Regions from separate parts of the Paenibacillus crassostreae genome, predicted to be linked through region 2. Evidence: predicted binding sites of a transcription regulator. Region 2 holds the regulator's gene; the other holds the start of a gene.
The links. Region 2 encodes CtsR, which represses protease genes until heat stress. Its sites were predicted from a motif close to ATGGTCAATAAAGGTCAAACA; they were not measured.

Region 1 (16,321 bases), 830 kb from region 2:
TTAGGACCTTATGTACTAACGATAATTTGGCCATTCATATTCCTCCCGATTCATATAGTATGAATGCATTCGAATGCATCCAGTATTGCTGCGGCGTAACACCCTCAGTTTTTCTAAAAATCCTCAGGAGTATCTCATTCAATCAGGTAATACATATGTATCATCGCTGACGAAGACGTAAGTCTTCCCCTCCCTCCGCAATCAAACAGCCGATTTGACCACTCACTCCACGCACGCCTGCAAGCATTCCTATCTCTCTCCATCTTAGCACACAATCGTTAAGTGTTAAGTGTTAAGTCAGCGTCAGCACGACCACAGACATTGGCGGCAGCGCTGCCATCAAAACGCCTTCGCTTACATTCGTAATGCCGTCAAACATCTGAGGCTTCACCGCCTCCGTCTGCTCAAATGTGTTATGGGCGTTCATATCTGCATGCTTCAAAACCCGGCCACTGACTTTCAAGTCTCGGCCTAATCCACGTAACCGCAACGATACATCTCCCTGACGATACGGGTCGATGTTGCATAGGCTGATGTCGATCGTGCCATCGGCCCGGATGTTGCCGCCACAACCCCAATTCGTATTGAGCATATGCTTGCGTTGCTCACGTGAACCGACGCCGTCCTTCCAGTGATACTCGTCGGCATAGCACCCGTGCCCTACCGCAGACTGGCCAGCTTCTACAAAAACCATCTAATTGGAGGGAATTATAATGAATGAGGTCATGCAAGTGATCCGCCAGCATCGCTCCATCCGTAAGTTTAAAAATATTCCGTTGATTGACGAGCAAATCGAAGCCATTGTCGATGTAGCGCAAATGGCACCGACCTCGGCACATATGCAGCCGTTCTCGATCATCGGCATTACCGATCAGGAACTGCGGAAGAAGATCGCGGTGCATTCAGAAAATCCGTCGATTGAGGAATGTGGGTACTTTTTTATATTTTGCGCCGATCTCTATCGGATAATGCTGGCCGCCAGCCCTGAACAACAAGAAAAAATGGGTCATAACCTGAGCTTCTCGTATTTTTACCAAACCGCTGTGCTGAGTACCGCGCTTGCCCTGCAAAATGCCAATGTGACGGCCGAATCGATGGGGCTCGGAGCCGTGATCATCGGCGGAATTAACGAGGCTCTGCCCGCACTGGACGAATGGCTTGGCCTGCCGGACTTCGTCATTCCATTGGTCGGTCTTGCAGTAGGCATTCCCGACGAACTCCCCGAGCAAAAGCCACGGTTACCACGGTCTGCCGTATTTTTTGAAAACCGGTATGATCTCGATCTTAAAGAAAAGGCGAAAGATATGACCGGGAAATCGGAGTACTACGGCGCGCGAACGAATAACAAACAAAGGGCAAGCTGGTCCGGGAAATTCATCGCTATGCTGGATAAAGATTTGCCGTTGGGCGGGTATACGGAATACGTAAAAAGTAAAGGATTTGATTTGAAATAATGGGAATTATGGATAAAGAGCATGTTGACCTTATCCTATAACTTCTTATCCCTGAAATGCAAAATCCACAACCGAATCCGGTTGTGGATTTAAATATGGAGGCGAGGGGAGTCGAACCCCTGTCCGAAAATATTGGCACATAAGATTCTACGGGTGTAGTCACGGATTTGATGTCACCCGAGTATCGCCCCGTAACCGGCTATACGTTGGGTCAGCCTGATTGTCTTCTTCAGCTCACCGCAGGCGGAGATGAGACAGCGTATTCCACTATTTGTTAGCCCCTAGTCTAGTCACATGGACGATGCTAGGTAGGAGCACGCTAACAGGTTATTAAGCTGCTAATGCGTAGTTGTTTTGTGTTTTGCCATTTAATAGGCTTTAGCGTTGATAAAGCGGACGCGTCCCCACTACCCGCTACTCATGCTCAAACTATCCCCGTCGAATCCATAAACGCCCCCTTGATATAAAGGGCTTCTAGGATAGAGTCTTGAGTAGTCAAGACATGATGTTCTATTCAGTATCCTTTTCCTCCATGAAAAAGGACCGCTAGAAGGTAATCACTTATATAAGATCTGTAGATCTGATATGTGTTTAGTATAACACAATAAATACTCATAATGAAATTAAGTTATAGGAAGGATAGGACATATCTGACATTCCATCCATCATTCACTCCAATCCGTTGACCAGTCACCTATAATCACATATCGGCTACCTTACCGCGCAATCTTCTGTTTCTCACGAAGCGCACGTTGAATATCACGTTGTGCATCGCGCTTAGCTGCTGTATCGCGTTTGTCATATTGTTTCTTCCCGCGACCGAGACCTAATAGAAGCTTAGCATAACCATTACGGATATAGATCTTTAGCGGAACAATCGTATAACCCTCTTGCTTCGATAGTCCAATCAACTTCCTGATTTGTGCCTTATGCATCAGCAATTTACGTGTCCTCGTAGGATCAATGGGATTACTACGGTTCCCTTGCTCAAAAGGACTAATGTGCATATTGTGGATCTGAATCTCACCATTACGAATCGTAGCAAACGCATCCCCGATATTGGATCTACCATTACGTAGCGACTTAATCTCAGTCCCCGTCAGCACCATACCTGCTTCATACGTTTCCTCTATAAAGTAATCATGGGAAGCTTTCTTGTTCTGGGCCAAGACCTTCCCGTCACTATTATTCTTACCCATGTCCTCACCCCTTTGGTGTATATAAAAAATGGATTCTGGTAGTTATTCCTCATCCATCTAGGAACATACCAGAAATCCATTGTATCAACTGCCTGCTTCAAAATCAAGATAAGGTGGCTAGCTCGCCTTATTCCTTACCTGCACCACTACCAGGTGTTGCATCCCCACCAAGGAAGATTCCACCTCTACCCGAACCCTTACGCGCACTACCCTCAGCGGACGAACTATCAGAACGTCCAGCTTCACTAGTTGAAGAAGAGGCTGCTCCATATCCTCCCTTACCTGAACCGAAGGCGAAGCCAGGTCCGCGCGATGTTTGCAAGGCATCGTACCGCCCTGCTGGAGCACCTGCTCCACGATCCCGCTTACGTCCAGCACCTTTTTTACCACTATTTCCACCTTCGCGTTTAGGCGCTCCACTACTTCGTTTCACCGCATTACCATTCTCAGTCGGAATGGAAGGATTCACAGCTTCGGCTACCACACCTGCACCATTGCCGCTAACTGGCTTCACTACGCCCTTAATTCCATTAAATCCGCCGTTCTTCTTTTTACTTCTAGTGCCATTTGCACTTGATTTCTTAGCAACTGTATCCTTAGGTGTGCTATTCCCAGCCACTGCATTACCGATCATATCCATAGACTTCTTCTTACCTCCGCCATTTGCACCAGCCGCCTTGGCGCCTCCGCTCTTTGCTCCAAATACTTTACTTGCTCCATTCGCTTTACTTCCAGCGCCCTTACCGCCACGAGATCCATTCTTGCCACCTCGTCCGGGACCTCTATTAAACCCACCAGCTGACCCTTGTGGACGACCACCTCGTCCTCCTGAGCTTCCTTCACTGCGTGGTTTCATATCAACCAATTCAAAATCAATCGTATGATCATCCATATTAACGCGGGCTACACGGATCTTCACTTCATCACCAATACGGAATACTTTAGAGGTACGTTCTCCGATTAACGACATTACCTGTTCATTGAAATGATAATAATCATCTGTCAATGCACTCAAGCGAATGAGTCCTTCAACCGTATTCTCTAACTCAATAAACATACCGAAACTCGTTACACTACTGATCATACCTTCAAATTCTTCACCAACCTTATCCAGCATATATTCTGCTTTCTTCAGTTGGTCTGTATCTCTTTCTGCATCTACAGCAACACGTTCACGTTCTGAAGATTGCTTCGCAACATCTGGCATACGAGAAGCCAAATATTCTTGACGCTTATCTGACAATACACCTTTATTCTCGATTACTTCACGAATAACACGGTGTATCGCTAGATCGGGATACCGACGAATAGGCGATGTGAAATGCGAATAATATTCTGCTGCTAGTCCGAAATGGCCCGATGTCTCAGCGTCGTATTTCGCTTGCTTCATAGAACGTAACATCATTGTACTAATAACTGTCTGCTCTTTCGTACCTTGAATATCTTCAAGAAGTCCTTGCAGTGCTCTTGGATGAATTGCATTACCACGACCTTTGACATGGTATCCGAAATTCTCTGCAAATGCTAAAAAGTTCTGTAACTTCTCTTGATCTGGATTCTCATGAATACGATAGATGAATGGAACCTTCAACCAATGGAAATGCTCCGCTACCGTCTCATTCGCAGCAAGCATGAATTCCTCTATGATTTGCTCCGCGATGGAGCGCTCTCTTTTAACAATGTCTATAGCCTTACCATTCTCATCGACGATAACTTTAGATTCAACGAAATCGAAATCCACGGCACCACGACGCATCCGATTCCCACGTAATCTCAAAGCAAGTTCCTTCATCTGATGGAAGTTATCGACTAGATCACTATAACGTTCCAACAATTCTGGTTCTTCACCCTCAAGAATCTTACGTACATTATTATAAGTCATTCTTTCTTTCGTTCTAATTACGCTGGTGAATACGTCATGATTGACTACTTTCATCTGTTCGTTAAATTCCATTTCGCATGACAGAGTTAACCTGTCCACCTGTGGATTAAGACTACAAATCCCATTAGAAAGACGGTGTGGCAGCATCGGAATAACCCGATCAACTAAATACACGCTACACCCGCGATCATAGGCTTCTTTATCCAATTCGGAACCTTCACGAACATAATAACCTACATCGGCGATATGCACGCCAAGCAGATAGTGACCATTCGGTAAAAGCTCCACATTCACCGCATCATCAAGATCTTTCGCATCTTCACCATCAATGGTAACAATGGTTTTATGACGTAGATCACGCCGACCTTGCTTAAGAATCTCTTCCTCTGTAATCGTATCAGGTGCAAGTTCCGCCTCTGACATAACTTCTTCAGGAAAAGCCTCAGGCAATTGATGCTTACGAATAATTGAGATAATATCAACGCCCGGATCATCCTTATGACCTAGAATCTCAGCCACTTCACCTTCTGCAGCCGAACGACCCTCGGGATAATTCACAATCCGCACAACAACCTTCTCGCCATCTACAGCACCATTAAATGCATCCTTAGGTATAAATATATCTCGATTAATCCGCTTATCATCAGGTAATACGAAGCCGTATGACTCATTGTTCTGGAACACGCCTACGACTTGTGTAACAGCGCGCTTCACAATACGAACAACTTCTCCTTCAAGCTTACCACCGGCTGCACTCTTAGACGTCACTCGGACTAGAACGATATCACCATTCATAGCACCTTTAAGATCATTCGCATTAATGTATACATCGGGATGCTCCCGGTCATCAGGAATTAGGAAGGCAAATCCCTTAGCGTGTGCCTGTAAACGACCACGTATAAGATCCATTCGTTCCGGTACGCCATAACGATTCGTACGCGTAAGAATTACTTTCCCATCTTGTTCAAGGAGATTCAATTCCTTTACAAATTCCTTGAAATCTTGCGCCTTATCAATACGGAAATGTTGTTCTAATTCTTGATAAGTCATTGGTTTATATGCAGTCTCCCGCATAAAATTTAATATTTCTTCTTCTGTTATCATGATTATCACCTCAGATGACTTGCACTAATGAACTGCAAGTTCTATGTATCTTTCGCTTTATATAATTTAGTTGGTATTTATTTCATCACTATACTCATACCCTAGTATACACGATTTCAATCGCAAACATCCCTTTAATCCCTTGATTTTTATTATCACTAAGAAAGATATCAAGTAGAAACGGCAATGCTGTCCTTTTTCAAAGACGGCACCCGATTTAGCTGCATCAGCGATTATGAAATTGATTCAAGTGAAACTTATATTTTCTTATATTTTAACAAAAAAAAACCTTCTCTCCACATAGAGTATGTAAGAGCGAAGGTTTCTGAAAGTTCAAAATTAATTACATAACGACAGCTACAGCGATTGCTACAATAAAGAATCCTGCTGCCATTGCAACGGTTACACGCTGAAGAACCAAGTCCATGCCACGTGCTTTCGATTTACCAAAGAGATGTTCTGCTCCGCCGGAGATGGCACCGGAAAGACCTGCGCTCTTCCCCTTTTGTAAAAGAACCACCGCGATCAGACCAATGGAGAAAACTGCTAACAACACTTGTAAAAAGATTTCCATTCATTCCACCTCCTAAACGTGTTAAACATTCTATTCCAAGTTAATTTCATTTATCAATATACAGAAAACAGCATTCTTATTGTATCACATTCAACCTATATTTGACAAGATTGTTGTCATACTCACTAGAAAGAGCCAGTTCTGATGTACGAACATCAGAACTGGCTCTTTATCTATCATTAATTATTTCTTCAAGTTGTAGAAAGATTTCATACCGCTGTATTGAGCCAATTCACCCAATTGATCTTCGATACGAAGTAATTGATTGTATTTAGCAATACGGTCTGTACGAGAAGGAGCACCCGTCTTAATTTGACCAGCATTAGTTGCAACAGCGATGTCAGCAATGGTGCTATCTTCTGATTCACCAGAACGGTGAGAGATAACAGCTGTGTAACCAGCGCGTTTTGCCATTTCGATAGCATCAAATGTTTCAGTCAATGTACCGATTTGGTTAACTTTGATCAAGATAGAGTTACCAATACCTTCTTCAATCCCTTTGCCAAGGCGATCAGTGTTCGTTACGAACAAGTCATCTCCAACAAGTTGGATTTTGTCGCCTAATTTTTCAGTAAGCAATTTCCAACCATCCCAGTCATCTTCGGACATACCGTCTTCGATTGTAATGATAGGGTATTTATCAACCCATGAAGCAAGAAGGTCAACATACTCAGCGGAAGTGTAAGATTTACCTTCGCCAGCAAGTGTGTATTTACCGTCTTTGTAGAACTCAGTAGAAGCAACATCCATACCTAGGAATACGTCAACGCCTGGTTTGTAACCAGCTTTTTCGATAGCTTCGATGATTGTAGTGATTGCTTCTTCATTCGAACCAAGGTTCGGCGCGAAACCACCTTCGTCACCTACAGCTGTACTCAAACCTTTTGCTTGAAGAACGGCTTTAAGGTTGTGGAAAATTTCAGCACCTGTACGAAGGGCTTCTTTGAATGAAGGAGCTCCAACAGGAAGAACCATGAACTCTTGAACATCGATGTTGTTGTCAGCATGCTCACCACCATTGATGATGTTCATCATTGGTACTGGCAATTGTTTCGCATTGAATCCACCAAGGTATACATACAATGGGATATCCAAAGCTTCAGCAGCTGCACGAGCTACTGCCATAGACACAGCTAGAATTGCATTTGCGCCCAATTTACCTTTGTTATGAGTTCCATCAAGAGCGATCATCAATTTATCGATTCCCAATTGATCTAATGCATCCATACCAATCACTTCAGGGGAAATAATTTCGTTCACGTTCTTTACAGCTTGCAATACACCTTTACCAAGGTAACGAGATTTGTCACCATCACGAAGCTCAACGGCTTCATGGGCACCAGTAGATGCACCAGATGGAACGATCGCACGGCCAAGAGCACCGGATTCTAAGTAAACTTCAACCTCAACTGTTGGGTTACCACGAGAGTCTAGGACTTCGCGAGCATACACGTCTGAAATAATAGTCATGTGTTTTTTCTCCTTTTATTGTAACTGTATTTTTTTGTACTACTTACGACTTGCAATCATGGATTGACCAGTCATCTCTGCAGGTTGCGGTAATTGCATTAGATCTAAGATCGTAGGTGCAACATCAGCCAGGATACCTCCATCACGCAATACCACATCGGATGCTGTTAAGATAAACGGAACAGGATTCGTAGTATGTGCAGTAAATGGACGTCCAGCCTCATCAAATACCATATCAGCGTTACCGTGATCAGCAATAATGATCGCTACCCCGCCTTTTGCAATGACAGCATCTACAACTCTGCCCATACATTCATCAGTCACTTCAACGGCTTTGATGGTTGGCTCAAGCATACCTGAGTGTCCTACCATGTCCGGATTAGCGAAATTTAGAATAATAGCATCGTGATTCTCTGCTTCAATCTCTTTCACACAAGCATCAGCCACTTCATAAGCGCTCATCTCTGGTTGTAAATCATACGTAGCGACTTTTGGTGAATTGATGAGGATACGCGTCTCACCTGGCAGTTCCACATCACGTCCGCCACTGAAAAAGAAAGTGACATGCGGATATTTCTCTGTTTCAGCAATACGAAGTTGTTTCTTATTGTTCTGTACCAATACTTCCCCAAGTGTATTATCTAGGTTCTTCGGTTCATAAGCAACATAACCTTCTACCGTTTCACTAAACATTGTCATACATACAAAATGTAGTTGTTCAGGGAATTTCGGTCCACGTTCGAAACCGCGGAAGTCTTTATTCGTGAATACTTGCGACAATTGGATCGCGCGATCAGGACGGAAGTTTAAGAACACGACAGAATCTCCACTATTCAGTGTAGACAATGGCTGTCCTTGCTCATCCACAATAACCGTTGGTTCTACGAATTCATCAAAGACTGACTTCTCATAAGATTCGATTACCGCTTGAAGAGCGTCTGTATACTTAGGTCCTTCACCATAAACGATAGCACGATATGATTTCTCAACACGTTCCCAACGTTTATCACGGTCCATAGCATAGTAGCGTCCTTGTACCGTTGCAATGGTACCGACACCAACCTCTTTGATCTTAGCGTTCAATTGCTCAATGAACTGTCTGCCTGAGTCCGGAGCAACATCACGACCATCTAGGAAAGCATGGATGTAGACTTCATCTAATCCTTCTTTCTTTGCCAGATCCAACATCGCAAATATATGTTCAATGTGACTATGTACGCCTCCATCTGACAGTAGGCCATACAAATGCAATTTCTTATTATTGTTCTTCGCACTACGAACCGCATCAACCAATGTAGCATTCTCGAAGAAATCACCATCACGAATGGATTTCGAAATGCGCGTCAGGTTCTGATAGACAATACGCCCTGCACCAATATTAAGATGACCAACCTCAGAGTTACCCATTTGCCCTTCAGGTAATCCAACAGCTTCGCCACATGCAATAAGCGTGGAGTTCGGATATTGGTTCATCAAACGGTCATAGTTCGGTTTCTTAGCTTGCGCTACAGCATTACCTTCAGTAGTATTGCGCAATCCGAAACCATCCATAATAATTAAGGCTACCGGTCTTGGTGCTGACATATTACTTCGCCCCCTCAACAAGTTGCACGTATGAAGTAGGTTGTAGACTTGCGCCACCAACTAATGCGCCATCGATATCACTTTGTCCCATATACTCAACGACGTTCTCAGGCTTCACGCTACCGCCATATTGAATACGAACAGCATTGGCAACATTTTCACCATACAAACCTTTTACAAGCTCACGGATATAAGAAATGACTTCATTAGCATCTTGAGCTGTGGAAGATTTCCCAGTTCCAATCGCCCAGATCGGCTCATAAGCAATAACAACTTGTGCTGCTTGTTCAGCGGTTAAGCCTTTCAATGCGCCTTCAGTTTGAACTTTACATACCGCTTTTGTCTGGTCAGCTTCACGTTCTTCCAACTTCTCACCAACACATACGATCGGAGTAATACCATGCTTGAAAGCTGCAAACACCTTTTTGTTAACAATTTCATCAGACTCAGCGAAATAAGCACGACGCTCTGAATGTCCAATAATGACATAGTGCACGCCTAAATCTTTCAACATTACACCACTAATTTCACCAGTGTAAGCTCCGTCGTCTTCGAAATGCAGGTTCTGCGCTCCGATTTTAATAGAAGTACCTTTAACAGCTTCCATTAATGCTGGAAGATTAGTGAAAGGAGCACAAATTACGCTCTCCACACCTGCCACTTCTGCTTTACCTTTGATTTCTTCAATAAATGCTTTTGCTTCTGGAACTGTTTTAAACATTTTCCAGTTACCCGCGATAATCGGTGTTCTCAATGCAATTCACTCCTTATTATCCCCACATGCCTATCCTTAATCGAATAAAGGGAATTATTTATCGTTCAATGCTTCTACACCAGGAAGTTTCTTGCCTTCCATGAATTCAAGAGAAGCTCCACCGCCTGTAGAAATATGATTCATTTGATCTGCTAATTGGAATTTCTCAGCTGCAGCTGCAGAATCACCACCACCGATGATTGTGTAAGCTTCAGTATCCGCACATGCTTGTGCTACTTCACGCGTACCATTTGCGAAAGGTTCCATTTCGAACACTCCCATTGGTCCATTCCATACAACCAATTTTGAGTTTTTGATAACATCAGCATAGATAGCACGCGTCTTAGGACCAATGTCCACGCCTTCCCAACCAGCAGGAATTGAATCCACATCTACGATGTCAACGTTAGCATCCGCACTGAAGTCATCTGCTATAACGATATCTACTGGAAGCAAGAAATTCTTACCGAGTTTCTTAGCTTTCTCAATGAATTCCAGTGCTGTATCAAGCTTGTCATTATCGCATAAGGATAGACCAATTTCATGTCCTTGTGCTTTAAAGAATGTGTACGCAAGTCCGCCTCCGATAAGCACGTTATCCGCAAGATTAAGCAAGTTATTAATAACATCAATCTTATCTTTAACCTTAGATCCCCCAATGATTGCAGTAAAAGGACGTTCAGGTGTGGAGAATGCTTTACCAAGCACAGATAGTTCTTTTTCCATCAAAAGACCTGATACTGCTGGTAAATGATGTGCAATACCTTCTGTGGAAGCATGAGCACGGTGAGCAGCACCAAAAGCATCATTCACGAATAGATCCGCAAGTTCAGCAAATTGTTTCGCAAGTTCAGCATCATTCTTCTCTTCTCCAGGATAGAACCGTACGTTTTCAAGCAACAATACGTCACCATTAGCCATTGCAGCAATTTGGGATTTAACAGCTTCACCAACAGATTCGTTAGCCTTAACTACCTTCTTATCAAGCAATTCAGAAAGACGTTCAGCAGCAGGCGTCAAACGCATGGATTCAACCACTTGTCCATTGGGACGACCCATATGACTTGCTAAGATCACTTTTGCTCCACGTTCCACCAAATATTTAATGGTTGGCAATGTTTCACGAATACGTGTATCGTCGGTAATTTTACCATCTTCGAGCGGCACATTGAAATCAACACGAACGAACACCTTTAACCCATCTACTTCCACATCACGTACACTTTTCTTATTCATCTCCACGTTCCCCCACACCCACATATTTTATAGTTTGGAATCCAAGGAATAACTTTTCATATATTTCAGAAAGAGCGGAAACATTAAAATCCGTTTCCGCTCTTTAAATGTTCTCAAGCTTTAGCCAATATTACTTAGCCAATTTAGCGAAGTGTTCCAAAGTACGAACCAATTGTGCAGTGTAAGACATTTCATTGTCATACCAAGCTACAGTCTTAACCAATTGCTTGTCGCCAACAGTCAATACTTTTGTTTGAGTAGCGTCAAACAATGATCCGAATGTAATACCTTTGATATCAGAAGATACGATTTCGTCTTCTGTGTATCCATAAGAATCAACATCAGAAGCTGCTTTCATAGCTGCGTTAATTTCTTCAACAGTTACGTTCTTCTCAAGAACAGTTACCAATTCAGTCAATGATCCAGTTGCAACTGGAACACGTTGAGCGGCACCATCCAATTTACCTTTAAGTTCAGGAATAACTAGGCCGATTGCTTTAGCAGCACCGGTAGTGTTAGGGATGATGTTCTCAGCTGCTGCACGAGCACGACGGAAATCACCTTTAGAATGTGGAGCATCCAAAGTGTTTTGGTCGCCAGTGTAAGCATGAATTGTAGTCATCAAACCTTCAATAATTCCGAATTTATCTTGTAAAGTTTTTGCCATTGGTGCAAGGCAGTTAGTTGTACAAGAAGCACCAGAAATTACAGTTTCAGAACCATCAAGAATTTCATGGTTAACGTTGTAAACGATCGTCTTCATGTCACCAGTAGCTGGAGCAGAGATAACGACTTTTTTAGCGCCACCTTTTAGATGTTTCTCAGCTGCTTCTTTAGTTGTGAAGAATCCAGTACATTCAAGAACGATTTCTACACCAAGATCTCCCCAAGGCAATTCTTCAGGGTTACGGTTAGCTAGAACTTTTACTTCCTTACCATTTACTTTGAAGAATCCGTCATGAACTTCAACGTCACCGTCGAAACGGCCTTGTGTTGTATCATATTTTAATAGATGAGCTAACATTTTAGCGTCTGTCAAGTCATTAATAGCAACTACTTCAATACCTTCCACAGCTTGAATACGGCGGAATGCAAGGCGACCAATACGTCCAAATCCATTAATACCAACTTTTACTGTCATTAGAATAGTTCCTCCCAAATTTCGTTTTATTTATTCAAGAAAGGCTGTTACACCTGTCAAGACATCAGATAATATGTGTTTCACAAGCAGAAACGGCTATTTTCAAAGAGTTTATCCTTACGATGTTAGCGATACTTCATATCACTTTAGGGTATCCGTTTGAGTCTGTTCATCCATCTCTCTCTCAATTTCCAGGGCAGCTGCCTCGTCAGTAACGAGTATATCTTCCTGTCCGAACCTGAGAACGGCGTGTATTGCTCTAGCTTTGCTCTTACCGCCTGCAATCCCAATAACAATTTCAGTGTTCATGATATCCTCGAGCCGAAGGCCTAGAATCATCATCTTATGCACCATAGCACCTTCATCATTGAAATAATATCCAAACGACTCCGCAACAGCACCGTCTGCTCTAATGGCTTCAACCGTAGTTGAATCTAGCTTTCTACGACGTGTCATCACCATGGCATCACCAATACCGTGCACAATGATCCGTGATTGTCTGATAATATGAACAATTTCCTGAATGTTAATATCTTGGACAAGCGATTGATAAGCATCTTCGCTGAGTAAATCCGGCAAGTGTAATAATCGATATTGGGCTCCTACACTCTTAGCCATTGTAGAAGCAACGGTGTTCGCTTGGAACTCCACGCTTTCTCCTAAGCCGCCGCGGGCTGGTACGAACCAAGTTCGTTTAACATGTGCCGATACTGGTTGAGATAGTTGCTCAGCAACCGCAGCAAGTGTAGATCCTCCTGTGACAGCGATTATATCTTCATTGCCCATGACGCTTAACAGTGCCTTCGCTCCTGCACGCCCTAGTTCTCGTTTAGAGAACGATGATGACTCAGAATCACCAGGCACAATCACTACCTTGCGTAGTCCATATGCTAGTCGAATTTTATCTTCTAAATCAGTGAGTCCAAATAGATCTTTAGCGATAGGCTCCAATGACTCCAGCAATTTCTTACCCGAATCACTAATCCTCATTCCCATGCTTTCAATCTCAATAAGTCCTTGTGATTTCAATAAATCCGTCTCAGACCGCAACACGCGTTCCGTCATATGGAGCGACGCGGCCAGTGTTCTACGTCCGATCATATCAAATGACATGATCCGTTGAAGAATACTATACCTTGTCTTGAGTGTTTCCATGAGATCAGGCAGAAGCTGCTTTTGTATTTCTAATAAATTCCGCATGCTTTCCACCCCTGCTACTTTCTACATGGCCCTAAAATGTCCCGGGTTAACTTTTTAAGTCCCACCACTATTCTAACCAATATTTGCTTCTGTTGCAAGTATTCATTAGTATATTTCTCCTCGCTTTCTTTTCTTATACATAACAGGACTATGATCCTTGCCACACTAAGCCTTGCATACGATATTATTTGAGCTAGATACCATTTTGTGATCATTCATCAGGATAAAATTAAAATCCGCGATCCTTGCTATTCTAGCTGATATATCATATAATCATTTTTGCTATTGCATTATGCGCCCGTGGTCAAATGGATATGACGTAGGCCTCCGAAGCCTGAGATCGAGGTTCAATTCCTCGCGGGCGCACCATAATCATAGCGTTATCACTTTATATCATTAACCAACCAAGACAAAAGCCAATCATGGCTCTTTTTTTTACCAATAGTTTGACTTTCCCTGACTTTATGTTTTAAAATGTTTATGAAGTGGTAAATACGGCAATCGTATTTACAATGAACAACTAATCTAGTTTCTATAAAGGGAGGCTTTCCACATGGGTTTTGTTCCTATGGTCGTTGAACAAAGTAACCGCGGTGAACGCGCATATGACATCTATTCCAGACTACTGAAAGATCGCATCATTTTCTTAGGTTCTGAGGTTAATGACATGGTTGCCAATTCCATTATTGCACAAATGCTATTTCTTGCAGCTGAGGACCCGGAGAAAGATATCTCCTTATATGTAAACAGCCCTGGTGGATCCATTACAGCCGGAATGGCGATTTACGATACGATGCAATACATTAAACCGGATGTATCCACAATTTGTGTAGGGATGGCCGCTTCTATGGGTGCATTCTTATTGACTGCAGGAGCCGTTGGTAAACGATATGCATTGCCCAATAGTGAGATTATGATTCACCAACCTCTAGGTGGTGCACAAGGTCAAGCATCGGATATCGAGATTCGTGCTCGTCGTATTCTCAAATTGCGTGATAAGTTAAATCGTATTTTAGCTGAACGTAGTGGACAGCCGATTGAACGCATTGAGAAGGATACAGATCGTGATTACTTCATGAGTGCTGCGGAAGCTGCAACATATGGCCTTATTGACAAGGTTATTGAGAAGCCAATAGCTCTTTAAGATTAACCCTACAATCAAGCATAAACGCCTTAGGCGTCCTTATAAGGACGGTAAGTGTTTAAGCGAGAAATATAAGACATAAAGTATAGCGTAAAACTTATACTTTCTTATATTTCAAGTAGAAACGGCTGTGTCGTCCTTCATTAAGGACGATACAGCCGTTTCTTATGTTAGATATATTTCTCTTACTATCGATTTATTTAAACATGCTTGTACCTTTTGGAAGGATTTGTTGATATGGAACCACGAACGTAGGAATACCTGCAGCATAAGGCGTATATTCATACTGTTGGAAGAATAGGGCTATGCCTTCTGATTTCAAATAATAATTGGATTCAGACGTTACTCCCTTATAATCCTCAACATAACCGTTGATCTCTGTGAGTCCCTTCACAACATGCTTATCTAGCTCCGTTGCATAATCGGCATTCTTCTCTTTCAACTGATCAGCAAGCGATAACAACTCACCGTCAACTAAGGAGAAGTTCATTCCGATACGAAGTGTACCTCCGTGTGCCCCACCCGTATATCCATACTGATCTATAACTATACTTAGCACGTCATTCTCATTATATGAAACGACGTAATTCTGAAAGAATTGATAGGTGTGTTCAATAGAGCTGTCCCTCTTAGTAGCTTGCTCTTTCGAGGCATCTACGAAATCATCCTTAAGTTTCTCCAGCTTAGAATTGATTATTTTCTCAACCTTTGCATCTGCTAGTCCACTAATCTGAGGATAACGTACAATGAATAATGCATCCTTCGTATTCGATTCCAACACTTTTGTTGTGATCTCAAGGTCATTCTGTAATCTAGGAGTAATACTTAGCGACTTAAGTTCAGAATTCCATACACCTTCGTACCCCAAGTAGTCACTCATTAATTTAAATGGAATATATAACTTTCCTCCGATATTTTTCACTTCATATTCATTCAAATAGAAGTTATTTACATTAGTATTCACTCCGTACTCCGAGACATCCATATTCAACTGTCTATAACCACTTCCAAGACTATACGTTCTCGTACCTGGATTATAATTCAAGGAAAGTCCAAGTTGATCCCGCAATAGGGTTACAGGAATAAGTGTATTCCCATTACTGATTAGTCCCTTCTGGGTGAGAGTAGTTCCTTTCCATTTCAAAATAACCGAGGGTACCACCGCAATATTCTTCGTATTTCCTGCCGCAACAACTGTTGCTTGTCCTGTATATCCAAAACCCGTGATTATAAGCCCAGCTGCTAAAGTCAAAGTAGACCATCTCTTCAAAGCCTTATTCATAACAAAATTCCCTCCACATTATTCGAGTTATTGTTTCAGTATACCGAAATCATGGAGGGATATGGTAACAGTTGCATGACAGGGACATAACAGCTAGGTAACAACCGGGTAACAAAATCGAGATGAATACTAGGATTCCTGATTATATCCCTTGTCTCCATAAGGTTGCAGCTTATCCAACCACTTCTGCTCCAACTTTTGTAACTCTTTCTTATATTTTTTATTCGTTGGATGGTTTATAGGGACGTTCAATGGGATCATACCAATCAGTGATTCTCCTTCTTCAAGCTTCACTTG
Region 2 (16,321 bases):
GTTTGTTCTGCTTTTCGAATTAATTTATCATCAATATCTGTAAAATTCACAACGTATTTCACTTCATTACCCAGTTGTTCTAGATAAGTTCGGACCACGTCAAATACAATCATCGGACGCGCGTTACCAATATGAATAAAGTCGTAAACGGTTGGTCCGCATACATACATTTTCACCTTCCCAGGTTCTTGTGATACAAAGATTTCCTTATTTCTAGTCAACGTATTATAAATTTTTAGAGCCATTTGTTCAAATCCTCTCGTTCATTCTTGTTCTGGTTTCTACTTCTTCTTTAATAAGCTGTTTATTTTCTTGTTGTACTCGATTCAATTCCACTCGAAGTTCGTGTATTTGAACTTGCATTTCATGCATAGCATCTATGACTGGATCTGGCAATTGATGACTAAGACGATCAACACGTCTTCCATCCTTCTTAACAATCTTACCCGGAATACCAACCACGGTACTATTCGGTGGAACCTCCTTCAGAACAACAGAGTTAGCCCCTATATTAGATTGGTCGCCCACAGTAAAAGAACCCAGCACCTTAGCACCTGATGCTATAACAACATTATTACCAATAGTAGGATGCCGTTTACCCTTTTCCTTACCAGTCCCTCCAAGAGTCACCCCTTGGTAAATCACAACATCATCTCCAATTTCACAAGTCTCTCCGATAACGACTCCCATCCCATGATCGATGAATAAACGTTGACCGATTGTTGCACCCGGGTGAATTTCAATTCCCGTCATAAACCGGCTGCACTGTGAAATGATCCTTGCCAATGTAAACCAATGACGCTTGTAAAAAATATGTGCGATCCGCTGTGCCCAAATCGCGTGAAGTCCAGAATACGTAAAGATGACCTCGAATAAACCTCTAGCCGCAGGATCGTTTTCAAATACCGCTTGGATATCTGATTTCATATTCTTAAACATATTGTTCTCCTCTTCGACACTTTACTGTTACCTTAGCAGTAATCGTATCCCCATATATTGCATCACGAACTAGTAGAGCGATTCACGTTAGTGTCATAGTTATTACATATAAAAATCAAAAACGCCCCTGCAGCATATGCTGCAGAGGCGTTGATCGCGGTTCCACTCTGCTTGAGATGTTCAACATGTTAACAATATATATCATTAACATGATTACATCTCATCTTAGCGTCCAATAACGGATGACGACCCGGTTCGATCTAACGATAGAGTAATACAGCTCTCCTTCGCTCGGTCGAGCAGCTCACAGGTGCATTTCAAATACCGACATATGGATAACTCACAGCCCTAGAGGAAGCAATCTCATTCCCCCGGTTATCCTCTCTGTAAAATGTCTAAGTAACTTACTTCTCCTGATCCTAGCTATTAACATATATATATTCAAGTTTCATTATCCATTTGAAGATTATTTTGTATATGATGATTTGGAAGTATTATAACGAAAAGAATGGAAACTGACAAGACTTTCAAGAATCATTAGCCACAAGATGTGAAATTTTCACATCTTTTTACACATTGATTTGTGACTTCAATCTGTTCTTCACAGTATCTAATCCGAGTAGATAGATCGTTTGATTCAGATCACGACCATGCGTCTGACCTGTCAAAGCCACGCGAATTGGCATGAATAATTGTTTTCCCTTGAAGCCTGTTTCCTTCTGAACTTCTTTTATAAGAACTGCCATATTCGCTGGGGTAAACTCGTCTGTGCTTTCTATTTTAGCAAGAAAAGCAGCTAGAACTGTAGGAACCTGTTCTTCCGCAAGAATGGCTTTCCCTTCCTCTTCCTGTTCAACATCTGACTGAAAGAACATCTCAGACAATTCCACAATGCTAGAAGCGGAAGTTAATTGTTCTTGATAGAGAGCTATAAGCGATTTCGCCCAAGCTTCCTGTTCTGCATTCAATTCCACCGGCAAGCGACCTGCTTGTTGCAAATGCGGAATCGCTAGCTTAGCTATCCGATCTGAATCGGCTTGCTTAATATAATGATTATTCAAATAAGCTAATTTGTGCTGATCAAATACGGCAGGACTCTTCGATAAACGTTCTGCATTAAAGATAGAGATTAACTCCTCCTTACCGAACATCTCTTCTTCACCTTCCGGTGACCATCCAAGTAAAGCAATAAAGTTGAACAATGCCTCTGGCAAATACCCCAATTTATCATATTGTTCAATGAACTGAATGATCGATTCATCCCGTTTACTTAGCTTCTTATGATGTTCGTTCACAATCAAAGTCATATGTCCAAATTGAGGTGCATCCCATCCTAAAGCTTCGTAGATCATTAATTGACGAGGCGTATTAGATACATGATCTTCTCCACGCAATACATGCGAAATCTCCATGAGATGATCATCGATTACAACGGCGAAATTATAAGTTGGTATCCCATCTTTCTTCACGATAACAAAGTCGCCTGTATCATGTGTCGTGAAAGAGATACTTCCCTTTACAATATCATCAAAAGTAAACGTCTTATCTTCAGGAACGCGGAATCTAATGCTAGCCACAAGACCTTCCGCTTCAAAAGCACGACATTGTTCTTCAGTTAAATCACGATGTTTACCGGAGTAACGAGGTGTTTCTCCACGGGAAATTTGACCTTCCCGCTCCTGTTCCAACTCTTCCTCTGTACAATAACAACGATAGGCCATACCCTTATCCAGTAGCTCTTGCCAATACTTGCGGTATATATCAAGTCTTTCCGTCTGGCGATATGGGCCGTATGCTCCACCAACATCGATACTTTCATCCCAATCCATACCTAACCATTTCAAATATTTCAGTTGGCTTTCTTCTCCGCCCTCAACGTTACGCTTCACATCTGTATCTTCAATACGAATAATAAATTTCCCACCTAAATGGCGAGCGAATAAATAGTTGAATAAGGCCGTTCTGGCGTTACCAATATGTAAATGTCCTGTTGGACTTGGCGCATAACGAACACGCACTTCATTAGTCATCATAATCCCTCCAATTCGTAAATCTTACACGTTATTCATAATTCATGATGATAGCATATCTTTAGTTAAGCATACAATAGATTGGGCTGCGATCCCTTCGCCTCTACCCGTGAATCCTAATTGCTCTGTTGTCGTTGCCTTCACGTTTACTTGGCTAAGTTCAGCATTCAGCACCTTAGCGATTACCTCCGTGATTTGGGGAATATAAGGAGCCATCTTCGGTTTTTGAGCAATAATAGTAGAATCAATATTACCTAGGCGATATCCTTTTTCCTTGGCTAGATTCCACACATGTTCTAACAATTTGAGACTATCAGCATCTTTATAATTTGGATCCGTATCTGGGAAATGCTTCCCAATGTCACCCAATGTTAATGCGCCTAGGATTGCATCTGTGACTGCATGCAACAATACGTCAGCATCTGAATGTCCTGCTAAACCTAACTCATACGGAATAGTTACTCCCCCAATAATGCATGGCCTACCTTCAACCAATTGATGCACATCAAATCCTTGGCCCACTCGTATCATCGTCTTCCCTCTCCCTTACGTTTCTCTATAAATGACGCATACTCCAAGTCGTCAGGTGTTGTTAGCTTAATATTCGAATAATCTCCCTGTACGACAGCGACTTGCACACCTAAACGCTCCACTAGCATAGAATCATCAGTTCCTACAAAGCCCGTACTTTGGGCCTCTTCATGAGCCCTCAGAAGTTCTGAAACACGAAAAGTCTGTGGGGTCTGAATAGCCCACAGACTTTGACGATCAGGTGTCGCCACAATAATACCCGAATCATCAACTTTTTTGATTGTATCTTTCACAGGAACTGCTAATACTGAAGCCCCGGTACGGAGTGCCATTTGATAACATGCTTCAATATCACCCGCTTCCACAAACGGCCTCACACCATCATGGACCATAACCCAATCGGTATTAATTTCTAGTAATCCTTTATATACGGAGTATTGTCTCTCACTACCCCCGGGTATTACCTTTACCACCTTGTCCAACTTATATTGCTGTACCCATGCCTCAGCGCGTTCGACATCATGTAGTCCCGTAACGAGAACAATCTCCTTCACCAACGGCAACCTATTGAATACTTCAAGTGTATGAATAATAATGGGTTTATCGTTTAGTAATAAATACTGTTTGCTCTCTTCTGTACCCATACGAGAACCTTTACCCGCTGATACAATAATGATCCCCAGACTATTGTCCATAATAATTATACCCCTGTCTTCACTCCCATGTACTAAGAAGAAATAATTATCTCTATCATACCGTTTTTACTGTGCTTTTTCCAACAGTTTCGGTTTCGCAAAGATCATTCGTCCTGCAGAGGTCTGAAGAACGCTAGTCACTAACACTTCCATGAGCGTTCCGATATAATCACGCCCACCTTCGACTACAATCATCGTCCCATCATCCAGATAGGCTACACCCTGTCCATGCTCTTTACCGTCTTTAATAACCTGGACCATAATCTCTTCACCTGGAAGAACAACAGGCTTAACCGCATTCGCAAGATCGTTGATATTTAGAACGGATACTCCTTGTAACTCACATACTTTGTTTAAATTGAAATCATTCGTGACCACTTTCCCTTGCAGCACCTTAGCCAACTTTACAAGTTTACTATCGACTTCCGTAATATCTTCAAAATCTCCCTCGTAGATCCACACTTTAATTTCTAATTCTTTTTGAATCTTATTCAGAATATCAAGTCCTCTACGGCCTCGATTACGCTTAAGCAGATCTGATGAGTCAGCGATATGCTGTAACTCTTCAAGCACGAACTCAGGGATCACAATCGTCCCCTCAATAAATCCCGTCTTACAAATGTCAGCGATACGCCCATCGATGATAACACTCGTATCCAATATTTTATGTTCTTCTAGCTTTCTCTCATCGGAAAGTTCCTCACGGCCCCATCGACCTGATGTCCATAAGGTCGCTAATTCGCTTCGTTTCTCCATCGCGATTCTAAGACCCATATAACCGCATATAAGCGTCACTCCGACGCCAAGCAACTGTCCCGCTGTTCCGAGCCAAGCGAGGCTAGGATACAACAACAACGCCATTAGAAGGCCACCTGTTAATCCCGTGGCTCCTGCCGTCAATTCATTCATGGGCATCGTTGAGAAAGAACTCACAAATGACTGAATTTTACTGATAAAGGGTTCTGCACTTATTGAGCCAATCAACATAAATAAAATTGCACCTAACGCTGCAAAGACCAATCCTCCTGATACACTGCCACTCCCACCAAATAGGGTTATCCATTCTGGGAACGACTGCCCTAACAGATCGTAGATTACATAGCCCGCCCATGCACCACATAGCCCGAGAAATGTTAATATTACCTTTTTCAACATCAGAACCCACACCTCCTTCATAATATTACGTTTCTAGATATCCCTAACCAGTATGATCCAATTCAAGAAAAATTAACCCTGTCACACTTAACATTTTTAGTTTATCCGCCATAAATAAAGAGTTTATGACGATCAATGCATTTCTAGTTGAAAACAATCTTACGACTGGCATATAATTAACCCAATTCATAATACTAGAGGTGATCGATAAAATGAGCTCGCTTAGTTTACAAGATTTCCAGAATCAAGTATCAGATTTATTACTTCGTCACCGCAGTCTGCTTGATGTCATGTCTAAGAATGGACAGAGTAGCGCGTCATTGAATAGGGCCGTTGTCAAAGCTGTAACCGACTGCGGTTGTATTGAAATACACGCTTCCCAACAAACTTTTGAACCGGAATTAGATCTTGCTTCTTCGAAAGATGTTGTGGGAACCCATGTATCTGGACATTTATGCGAGAACTGTAGAGAAATTATCAGCACCGAATTAGGCCGGAACATGTTCTATATGTCTGCTTTGTGTAACTTACTTGAGATTAATATGGACGAAGTTGTTCAAGAAGAATCGAAGAAATGTTCCACATTGGGTTTATTCAATATGTCGTAGTAGTGAATTCCTATTGCTTTGAAAAGACAAAAAAGCATTTATCTCGTTGCCTTAAGGGCATGAAATAAATGCTTTTTATTTTTACATATATGGAGGTGCTCAGACCTTTTTCAATTAATTGTCTAAATGAAGGGGGTCTTCCTCTTTCTTCTTGTGGCGACGACGCCTCAAAGCTGTCTCTATATTTTGCTTCACACCATATATAGCGTATATGACAAGCGGAATAAAGATTAATTTCGATATTTGTTCTGGAAAGATTACTGCAATAGCTACAGCAATAACAATGACAATCGGTGCGCCAAGCACTGCCTTTTTAGGAAGACCGACCTTCTTAAAGTTAGGGTATTTGACCCTGCTAACCATTAGATAAGATAGCAATAACATAATTATAATCATATAAGTTCCTGAGATCTCATTATGAAAAAGTGATAATGTTGCCAAAACGCCTCCAGCAGCTGGAATAGGTAATCCAATGAAATAACCTGTGGTTCCTGCCCTAACGTTAAATCGGGCTAGACGAATAGCTCCACAGATCGGAAAGATAACTGTTGCAGTCCAAGCAATTGACTCCGGCATACTCTGTAATGTTACCATATACATAAGAAGTGCAGGTGCTGCTCCAAAAGAGATCACATCCGAAAGTGAATCAAGTTCTTTTCCAAATTCACTTTGTACATGCAGTGCTCTTGCTACGCGCCCATCTAGACCGTCCAATAACATAGCAATAATAATCATTATTGCAGCCATACTGTACTTGCCGTTCAATGCCAAAATTAGCGCAATCATTCCAAGAGCTAGGTTACCTATTGTAAACATGTTTGGAATTGACTTTGTTATCATGCATTCACCTCAATATGTTTCAAATAGGCCCAGATCATCCACTGATTGTATGGTATTTAAACTTGCCTGTCAATGAATACTTGCTCTTGTAGACGATTGAGACCTTCTTTAATATTTCTCGCTCGAACCTCTCCAATTCCATCCACTTCGTCTAATTCTTCAACAGTTGCTGTCATAATTTGTGGCAATTGCTCGAAGCGTTCTAACAAGTTATTAATGATCACATTGGGTAGTCGTGGAATCTTGTTCAGGACTCTATATCCTCTTGGGACTACCGCTTCCTCAGAAGTGACAGACGATGAAGAATACCCTAAAAGGCGTGCAATATAATGCAGATCCAATAGTTCATCATCGGTCGCACGTTTAAGTCCAGCAATGACCTCACGAATCTTATCTTCTTTATCCTCACGAGCATAGTCTTTGTACAGAAGCCAAGCTTCAACTTCCATATTACTAACCAGCTCTTCAAGCTGCATGCTGATCAGACGTCCTTCATTTCCTAATTCCGTAATATAACGTTTGATTTCTGATTTGATCCGGAGTACCATCTCTACACGCTGAACTACACTGAGAACTTCAGGGATTGTAACGAGTTCTTCAAACTCCGAAGCAGACAGATTGGTTAAAGATTGATTCAAAACCGCTCTATATTTCTCCAATGTCTGAAGAGCCTGATTAGCTTTCGTCAGAATTACACCGATCTCTTTAAGTGTATATCGCAAATTCCCTTGATACAAAGTAATAATCGTACGACGTTGCGAGATGGATACAACTAGCTTACCAGTCTGTCTCGCCACCCGTTCAGCGGTTCTATGCCTTATTCCTGTCTCAGATGATGAAATCGATGAATCAGGAATCAACTGTGTATTAGCATATAGAATACGCTTGAGGTCTTCGCTCAATATTATGGCTCCATCCATCTTCGCCAATTCGTATAAATAATTGGGTGAAAAGTCACAGTTAATCGAGAACCCTCCATCTACAACCTCCATCACCTCAGGACTGTAACCTACAACAATCAATGCACCCGTCTTTGCGCGTAAAACATTGTCTAATCCATCTCTAAAGGGAGTACCTGGTGCAACTAGTCTAAGTAAATCACTCATTATATCTAATTGATTCGCTTCCTTCATCCGTTAAAAGCCCCCCTAATTTAACGCAACAGCAAATATTTAGCTAATCAATACAACTAGAATCAATCTAAAGCCGCCTTTAGTGCCTGCGCTACCGTAGTTACGCCAATTAGCTCTATTCCTTTGGGATGACGCCATCCTTTCAGGCTCTTCTCAGGCAAAATTACTCTTTTGAATCCTAATTTCTCTGCTTCCTTAACACGTTGCTCTGCACGGGATACACCTCTTACTTCACCTGTTAACCCAACCTCTCCAAAGAATACATCAAAGGGTTTGGTTGATAGATCTCGAAGGCTAGAAGCTATACTCACTGCGATAGCTAAGTCAACTGCAGGTTCATCAAGTTTGACTCCACCAGCAACATTCAGATATGCATCCTGATTCTGAAGGGACAAGCCCATTCTTTTCTCCAAGACAGCAATAATAAGATTCATACGGTGGTGATCAATCCCTGTACACATTCGACGCGGTGCTGGGAAATTGGTAGTAGTAATCAATGCTTGTAATTCTACAAGTACCGGTCTTGTGCCCTCCATACTAGCAACAACGGATGAACCTGCAACGCCTAGTGGTCGCTCCGATAAGAACAGTTCGGATGGGTTCTCCACTTCGTTAAGCCCACTTTCACCCATTTCAAAAATACCAATTTCATTCGTCGATCCAAACCGGTTCTTAACGGCTCTGAGCAATCGGTACGTATGATGTCTCTCACCTTCGAAATAAAGTACACAATCCACCATATGTTCAAGCATTCTCGGCCCTGCAATAGCACCCTCTTTAGTTACATGACCGACTAGTACGGTAGCAATACCTTGCCCCTTAGAGACACGCATGAAACGAGCAGTACATTCACGGACTTGAGCTACACTTCCTGGGGCACTTGTTACTTCAGGTAAATAGACGGTCTGGATAGAATCAATCACCAGAAAGTCAGGCTTAACACTCTCAATAGCTTCTTCTATTGATTCCATATTAGTCTCACACAAAACATATAGCTCAGGTGAGAGTGCTCCAAGTCGATCAGCACGTAACTTCGTCTGCTGTACGGATTCTTCACCCGAAATATACAATACTCGAAGCCCAGAAATAGAGAGGGAATGTGACGCCTGCAACAGTAAAGTGGACTTCCCAATACCCGGATCCCCACCTACAAGAATAAGTGATCCTGGAACAATTCCTCCACCAAGTACACGATTCAATTCCCCAATTCCTGTAAGCACTCTTCCTTCCTTGCTGCTTTCTATATTTATGATGGAAAGTGGCTTTTCTTTACTCTGAAAAAGAGAAGAGTTCATACCTTGTGTCTTAATGACACTATCGGTCTCCTCCACCATTGAATTCCAAGCCTGACAACCTGGACATTTACCATACCATTTAGGTGAATCATAACCACACTCGGTACAGTTAAATTTTGTTTTAAGCTTAGCCATAGTCTCTCCTTAATTAAATATCTTTGTAAGAATTGCAAATAATGTCGAAACATAAGAAATAGAGTATCAAGAATCAATTTCATAATTACGTAAATCGATTTAGAGCCATCGGCGATTATGAAATTGATTCAAGTGAAACTTATACTTTCTTATATTTTTAAATAATATGTCTATTCTTACAGTTTACCATCTATTAAGATTTATCGTAAATATTCGATAAAAAGTTTACATCTCTTCGTATAATTATAAGTAAAAAGTCCCTTTAGATGATAATTTGACCCTGTTTTATACGAAAAAGTACCCACCACGGATCGGCAGGCACTTCTTCGGTTGTATATTTTATTTACACGGTCTCTTGTGACAGATCTGATGAATCCTTCTTCGTTACAATCAATCCATCTTCACCTTTATCAATAATAAGTGAATCACCTTTACTGATATTACCTATAAGCAACTCTTCAGATAATCGATCTTCGATATGCTTCTGGATTGCCCGACGAAGTGGACGAGCACCAAAGGCAGGATCATAACCTTCCTTGGCTAGGAAAGCTTTAGCTTCATCCGTTAAAATGAAATCAACTTCATGTTCCTTCAGACGCTTACGAAGTTCTTCGGACATTAATGTCACAATCTCTGCAATATGCTTCTCTTCCAAGGAGTGGAACACAATTATCTCATCGATCCGGTTCAAGAATTCAGGACGGAAGGTTTTCTTCAACTCACCCATCACTTTATCTTTCATGTTGGAGTAATCTGCTCCACCATCTTGTACTGCTGTAAAGCCCAACGTTGAATTACGTCTAATCGCTTCAGCACCTACATTTGAAGTCATAATAATCAGTGTATTACGGAAATCCACTACACGGCCTTTAGAATCAGTCAATCGACCATCTTCAAGTACTTGTAACAGGATATTAAACACTTCAGGGTGTGCCTTCTCAATCTCATCTAAAAGCACGACAGAATAAGGTTTACGACGTACTTTCTCTGTTAATTGCCCACCTTCTTCATACCCTACATATCCTGGAGGTGCTCCAACCAAGCGGGAAGTAGCATGTTTCTCCATGTACTCAGACATATCGATCCGAACCACAGCATTATCATCACCGAATAACGCCTCAGCTAGTGCACGTGCTAGTTCTGTCTTACCTACACCAGTTGGTCCTAGGAACACGAACGAACCCATTGGGCGCTTCGGATCTTTAAGACCCGCGCGAGCACGACGAACGGCTTTACTTACGGCTTTGACTGCTTCTTCTTGGCCCACAAGACGTTCATGTAGAATAGATTCCATATTCAGAAGCCGTTGTGTTTCTTCTTCCTTTAGTTTGCTAACAGGAATCCCCGTCCAACTCGCCACGATTTGCGCGATATCATCAGGTGTAACTTCTGCGTCGGTACTTCCTTGTTTCTCTTTCCACTGATTCTTCGTAACATCTAACTCTTCACGAATCTTCTGTTCTGTATCACGGAGTGCCGCTGCCTTTTCAAATTCCTGACTTTGCACAGAAGCATCCTTCTCCTTACGAATATCTTCAAGACGACTTTCTAAATCTTTTAAGTTAGGTGGGATCGTGTATGAATTCAATCTTACTTTTGAACCAGCTTCATCTATTAGGTCAATCGCCTTATCCGGCAAGAAACGATCTGGAATATAACGATCCGATAATTTAACAGCTTCAATAACGGCTTCATCCGTAATCTTCACACGGTGATGTGCTTCATAACGATCACGTAGTCCGAATAGAATCTGAACTGCTTCTTCTGGTGACGGCTGATCCACCGTAATAGGTTGGAAACGACGCTCTAATGCTGCATCTTTCTCAATATACTTACGATATTCATCCAACGTTGTAGCACCTATACATTGCAATTCACCACGAGCAAGTGAAGGTTTAAGTATATTAGAAGCATCAATCGCGCCTTCAGCTCCACCAGCACCAATCAATGTATGCAATTCATCAATGAATAATATGATATTACCAGCTTGGCGAATTTCATCCATAATCTTCTTCAGACGATCTTCGAATTCACCACGGTATTTCGTACCGGCAACCACTGATCCCATATCGAGTGTCATGACACGTTTGTCACGAAGCGTCTCAGGAATTTCATTGTTAATTATTTTCTGTGCAAGTCCTTCGGCTATCGCTGTTTTACCAACTCCAGGTTCACCAATCAAGACTGGATTATTCTTGGTCCGACGACTAAGAACTTGGATAACTCTTTCAATCTCCTTACTACGGCCAATGACAGGATCCAGATTACCTTCTTTGGCATACGCCGTTAGATCGCGAGCTAAGCTGTCCAATGTTGGTGTATTCACATTAGCTGGTGTACCACTATGGCTAGATACAGTTTCACTACTTCCAAGTAGTTGAAGGACTTGTTGGCGCGCTTTATTCAAGCTGATCCCTAAATTATTCAATACTCGTGCAGCTACACCTTCACCCTCACGAATTAGACCAAGCAGAATATGCTCTGTACCTACGTAAGTATGACCCAGTTTACGGGCTTCATCCATTGAAAGTTCAATGACTTTCTTCGCACGTGGTGTGTAAGCGATATTCGTTGGTTGCTCTTGTCCACGACCAATTAAAGTCTCCACTTCGTCTTGTATCTTCTCAAGTCCTAGACCTAATCCAATGAGTGCCTTCGCAGCAATCCCATCTCCTTCACGAATTAGACCAAGTAAAATATGCTCTGTACCAATATTATTGTGTCCTAAACGAACTGCTTCCTCTTGAGCTAAAGCAAGTACTTTCTGCGCACGTTCCGTAAATCTCCCGAACATCATAATCTCCTACACCTCCATGAAATTTAAGTTCCTATTTTTGATCTCGTTATAAATGTTAATGTTGCTGTGGACTTAACTTTTCTCGAATTAACTTAGCTCGATAAACGTCACGTTCCTCTGTATTCATGGCTTCCCCAAATGTCTTTTGCAGAAATCCTGGTTGGGTCATCACATTTAATTCATTCATAACAGATGTTGAGGTTCCCTCAATAATACCCAAATCCATGCCAAGACGAACGTCTGATAAACGTTGAGCAGCTTCCTTCGAATCTAACATTTCCGCATAAGATAGAATACCATATGAACGTCGTACACGATCCGTCATTCTCAGCTTAGATTCTTTAAGTAACCGTTCCCGAGCATTCTTCTCATGTTCAATGATTTGTAATACGACACTATGCAAATTATCGATAATCTCGCTCTCCGTCTGCCCTAGTGTAATCTGATTCGATATTTGAAAAATATTACCCACCGCTTCGCTACCTTCACCATAGATCCCACGTACCGTTAATCCAACTTGGGATACTGCTGACAAAATCCGATTAATCTGCTGTGTCATCACCAGAGCCGGCAAATGCATCATCACCGATGCTCTGAGACCTGTTCCCACATTAGTAGGACAACTAGTCAGATAACCACGTGTATCATCAAAAGCATAATCAATATGCGCTTCGAATATATCATCAATAACAGTTGCTTTCTCCCAAGCCTCTCTTACTTGAAATCCTGGGTAGAGACATTGTATACGTAAATGATCCTCTTCGTTAATCATAATGCTAATGGATTCATCCTCACTAAGAATAACCGCACCATGTTCTGATTCATTCGCCAGACTTGGACTAATGAGATGTTTCTCGACCAGAACTTTCCTATCAAGTGGTGCTATGTCATCTAATGGAAGCATATAAAACGTTCCTAATGACTTTAATGAATCATATTTCTCCATATCGGATAGGCGATCCAACACTTCCATAGACTGCTCGCTGGTCGCAAGCAACGGGAATGGAATATGCTGTAGATTACGCGCCACACGAACTCGGCTACTTATCGCAATGTCGGAATCATTTGCGTTACCGAGCATCCAGTCACTAAGCGCTTTTTCGGTAAACCGGAGATTTGGCATCACGCATTCCTCCTTCTTGAAAGAACTTTACTGTTCAATCGAACCCTTCTCAAGCTCTCTAATCTGATCACGAAGTGTTGCTGCTTCTTCAAATTCTTCTTGAGCAATTCTCAGTTGCAACTCATTCTTCATATCTTGCAATCTTCTCTTAACTTGTATTTGAGCGCCGCCCCTAATAGGAACTTTACCCACATGTGAAGTACTGCCATGAACTCTTTTGAACAAAGGATCTAGTCGGGTATTGAAGTATTTATAACATGAACTACATCCGAAGCGTCCAGCCTTACTGAATTGAGAGTACGTCATTCCACAATCTTCGCATCGAAGTGGCTGAATATCTTTCCCAACCCCAGATTTGATCTTGTTAGCCGTATCGAAATCAATAAGTCCAGATAATAAACTATGGATCGAGAACCCTCCAGATACTCCTGGAATCATCTCACCCTTCTCACGAGCACATGATTCACAAATATGAAATTCCGTCTTCTCACCACTTACGATCTTTGTAAAATGAAGTGTTGCGGGTTTATTACCACATTCTTGACAAAGCATTTCGATGTACCTCCCTTTCTTCGTAGGTCATTTACCTAATAAAGAGATCAGCATCGCTTTCATTATTCTGGCACGAATCTCATCCCTGTAAGGTAGCTTGATCATGAGGCATTCCCTGGAGATCGCTGAACGCATTAGATTAGCTTCGCGTTTGCTTAAGAAACAGGATCCTTCCAGTTGATAGATCAGCCCTTCCGCTGTAGTCTGGTCGATAACCTCACCAATCGTCTGTCGAAGATGGGTATGAAGTTCTGCGTGTTGTGGAAGATCAATTCGTTGTATCCGAATATATCCACCACCACCTCGCTTGCTCTCCACAAGATAACCCTTCTCTAACGTAAAGCGAGTACTGATGACATAATTAATCTGTGATGGTACACAGACGAATTTCTCAGCCAGATCATTGCGTTGAATTTCCACTGTTCCTTCGGGACTTTCATGCAGAATATTCTTCAGATATTGTTCAATAACATCAGAGATATTACGCATCACTCATCCTCCAGTTGTCATTGGTTGACTTTGACTTTCTTTGACTTTATTAATATTATATCATATTCTTTTATTTTGCCAATAGCTCTTACATATTTTTAGTGTAGACTTGTCCGAACAAAAATATTCTTGAGAGGTTATGGATATGTAATAGCTGTGATACTTCTGATACGGTTATCCTGTTTCTTAAATTATACTAGCTGTTTCACCAAAATTCAAAAGTGTTGCTTAATATCACCAAATGCCACCTTTGCGATTTATGTAATTTTAATGAGAGTTGAAATTAGCTACATAAAGTACACCTAATTCTGACGATAATCGATGATTTCTATTTTTAATTGCGCTAAATACATCTAATAACCAGAAAAAATCCATTTGCCATCATTACCTCAATATTAGCTGCACTTTTTACAACTAATTTGTGAGTGAAGGAATCTTTCTCTGAAAATCTCGGGTTTTCGGAGGAGCAGACTACTTAAACTGAATCGATTACTTAATAAATCTGATGAAGCAACTCAAAATGAATAAATTAATTAAAAGTAAAGTAGTTGTCTTAGCTCATTCAGAAATCCTATAGTTACCAAAAAACACAAAGAAAAACCACCATTGATCGAAATCAATAGTGGTTCTTATGCTTGGCGACGTCCTACTCTCCCAGGACCCTGCGGTCCAAGTACCATCGGCGCTGGAGGGCTTAACGGTCGTGTTCGGGATGGGTACGTGTGGAACCCCTCCGCTATCGCCACCAAACGTGATTTTTCGAAGCTTACGCTTCTCGAAATCGCTGCGAGAAAATATCAGCCCTTAGAAAGGACATGCAGCTATCAGATGTTTGATCACCTGAAAACTAGATACGAACGAATCTGCATTGAAACACTTGTCTCCGTAGTTCTTCCTTCGATGTAAAGCGTAATGCTTCCGAAGTTAGTTTTCCTACGGAAAACTTTTAGGATAAGCCCTCGACCGATTAGTATTGGTCAGCTCCGTGCATTACTGCACTTCCACCTCCAACCTATCTACCTCGTAGTCTTCAAGGGGTCTTACTAATTGGGAAATCTCATCTTGAGGGGGGCTTCACGCTTAGATGCTTTCAGCGCTTATCCCGTCCGCACGTAGCTACCCAGCTATGCTCCTGGCGGAACAACTGGTACACCAGAGGTGCGTCCATCCCGGTCCTCTCGTACTAAGGACAGCTCCTCTCAAATTTCCTGCGCCCACGACAGATAGGGACCGAACTGTCTCACGACGTTCTGAACCCAGCTCGCGTACCGCTTTAATGGGCGAACAGCCCAACCCTTGGGACCTACTTCAGCCCCAGGATGCGATGAGCCGACATCGAGGTGCCAAACCTCCCCGTCGATGTGGACTCTTGGGGGAGATAAGCCTGTTATCCCCAGGGTAGCTTTTATCCGTTGAGCGATGGCCCTTCCATGCGGTACCACCGGATCACTAAGCCCGACTTTCGTCCCTGCTCGACTTGTAGGTCTCGCAGTCAAGCTCCCTTCTGCCTTTGCACTCTTCGAATGATTTCCAACCATTCTGAGGGAACCTTGGGGCGCCTCCGTTACTCTTTAGGAGGCGACCGCCCCAGTCAAACTGCCCACCTGACACTGTCCCCGAACCGGTTTACGGTCCTAGGTTAGAACCTAGATACGATCAGGGTGGTATCCCAACGGCGCCTCCATAGAAGCTTGCGCTCCTATTTCTCAGGCTCCCACCTATCCTGTACAAATCGTACCCAAATTCAATATCAAGCTGCAGTAAAGCTCCATGGGGTCTTTCCGTCTTGTCGCGGGTAACCTGCATCTTCACAGGTATTAAAATTTCACCGGATCTCTCGTTGAGACAGCGCCCAAATCGTTACGCCATTCGTGCGGGTCAGAATTTACCTGACAAGGAATTTCGCTACCTTAGGACCGTTATAGTTACGGCCGCCGTTTACTGGGGCTTCGGTTCATAGCTTCGGGTTTCCCCTAACCACTCCCCTTAACCTTCCAGC

Region 1: a site for CtsR is predicted at 14,042-14,062, ahead of clpP (ATP-dependent Clp endopeptidase proteolytic subunit ClpP). Genes of this name have one in related genera too.

What each region holds. Positions count from the first base shown of each region.
Region 1 is NZ_CP017770.1:2,382,710-2,399,030, forward strand. It holds gene LPB68_RS11030 (polysaccharide deacetylase family protein) at 1-34, opposite strand, end outside; gene LPB68_RS22285 (alpha-L-arabinofuranosidase C-terminal domain-containing protein) at 293-592, opposite strand; gene LPB68_RS11040 (nitroreductase family protein) at 714-1,454, shown strand; RNA gene ssrA (transfer-messenger RNA) at 1,548-1,912, opposite strand; gene smpB (SsrA-binding protein SmpB) at 2,171-2,653, opposite strand; gene rnr (ribonuclease R) at 2,781-5,639, opposite strand; gene secG (preprotein translocase subunit SecG) at 5,983-6,213, opposite strand; gene eno (phosphopyruvate hydratase) at 6,397-7,683, opposite strand; gene gpmI (2,3-bisphosphoglycerate-independent phosphoglycerate mutase) at 7,723-9,267, opposite strand; gene tpiA (triose-phosphate isomerase) at 9,269-10,021, opposite strand; gene LPB68_RS11080 (phosphoglycerate kinase) at 10,076-11,257, opposite strand; gene gap (type I glyceraldehyde-3-phosphate dehydrogenase) at 11,388-12,398, opposite strand; gene LPB68_RS11090 (sugar-binding transcriptional regulator) at 12,540-13,598, opposite strand; tRNA gene LPB68_RS11095 (tRNA-Arg) at 13,893-13,967, shown strand; gene clpP (ATP-dependent Clp endopeptidase proteolytic subunit ClpP) at 14,152-14,742, shown strand; gene LPB68_RS11105 (PdaC/SigV domain-containing protein) at 14,939-16,024, opposite strand; gene LPB68_RS11110 (GIY-YIG nuclease family protein) at 16,154-16,321, opposite strand, start outside.
Region 2 is NZ_CP017770.1:3,215,921-3,232,241, reverse strand. It holds gene cysS (cysteine--tRNA ligase) at 1-245, opposite strand, end outside; gene epsC (serine O-acetyltransferase EpsC) at 250-939, opposite strand; gene gltX (glutamate--tRNA ligase) at 1,509-2,969, opposite strand; gene ispF (2-C-methyl-D-erythritol 2,4-cyclodiphosphate synthase) at 3,012-3,500, opposite strand; gene ispD (2-C-methyl-D-erythritol 4-phosphate cytidylyltransferase) at 3,497-4,195, opposite strand; gene LPB68_RS14685 (PIN/TRAM domain-containing protein) at 4,262-5,350, opposite strand; gene LPB68_RS14680 (nucleoside triphosphate pyrophosphohydrolase family protein) at 5,563-5,958, shown strand; gene pssA (CDP-diacylglycerol--serine O-phosphatidyltransferase) at 6,073-6,798, opposite strand; gene disA (DNA integrity scanning diadenylate cyclase DisA) at 6,855-7,931, opposite strand; gene radA (DNA repair protein RadA) at 7,994-9,361, opposite strand; gene clpC (ATP-dependent protease ATP-binding subunit ClpC) at 9,705-12,158, opposite strand; gene LPB68_RS14655 (protein-arginine kinase McsB) at 12,214-13,281, opposite strand; gene LPB68_RS14650 (protein-arginine kinase activator protein McsA) at 13,309-13,833, opposite strand; gene LPB68_RS14645 (CtsR family transcriptional regulator) at 13,861-14,322, opposite strand; rRNA gene rrf (5S ribosomal RNA) at 14,956-15,072, opposite strand; rRNA gene LPB68_RS14635 (23S ribosomal RNA) at 15,270-16,321, opposite strand, start outside.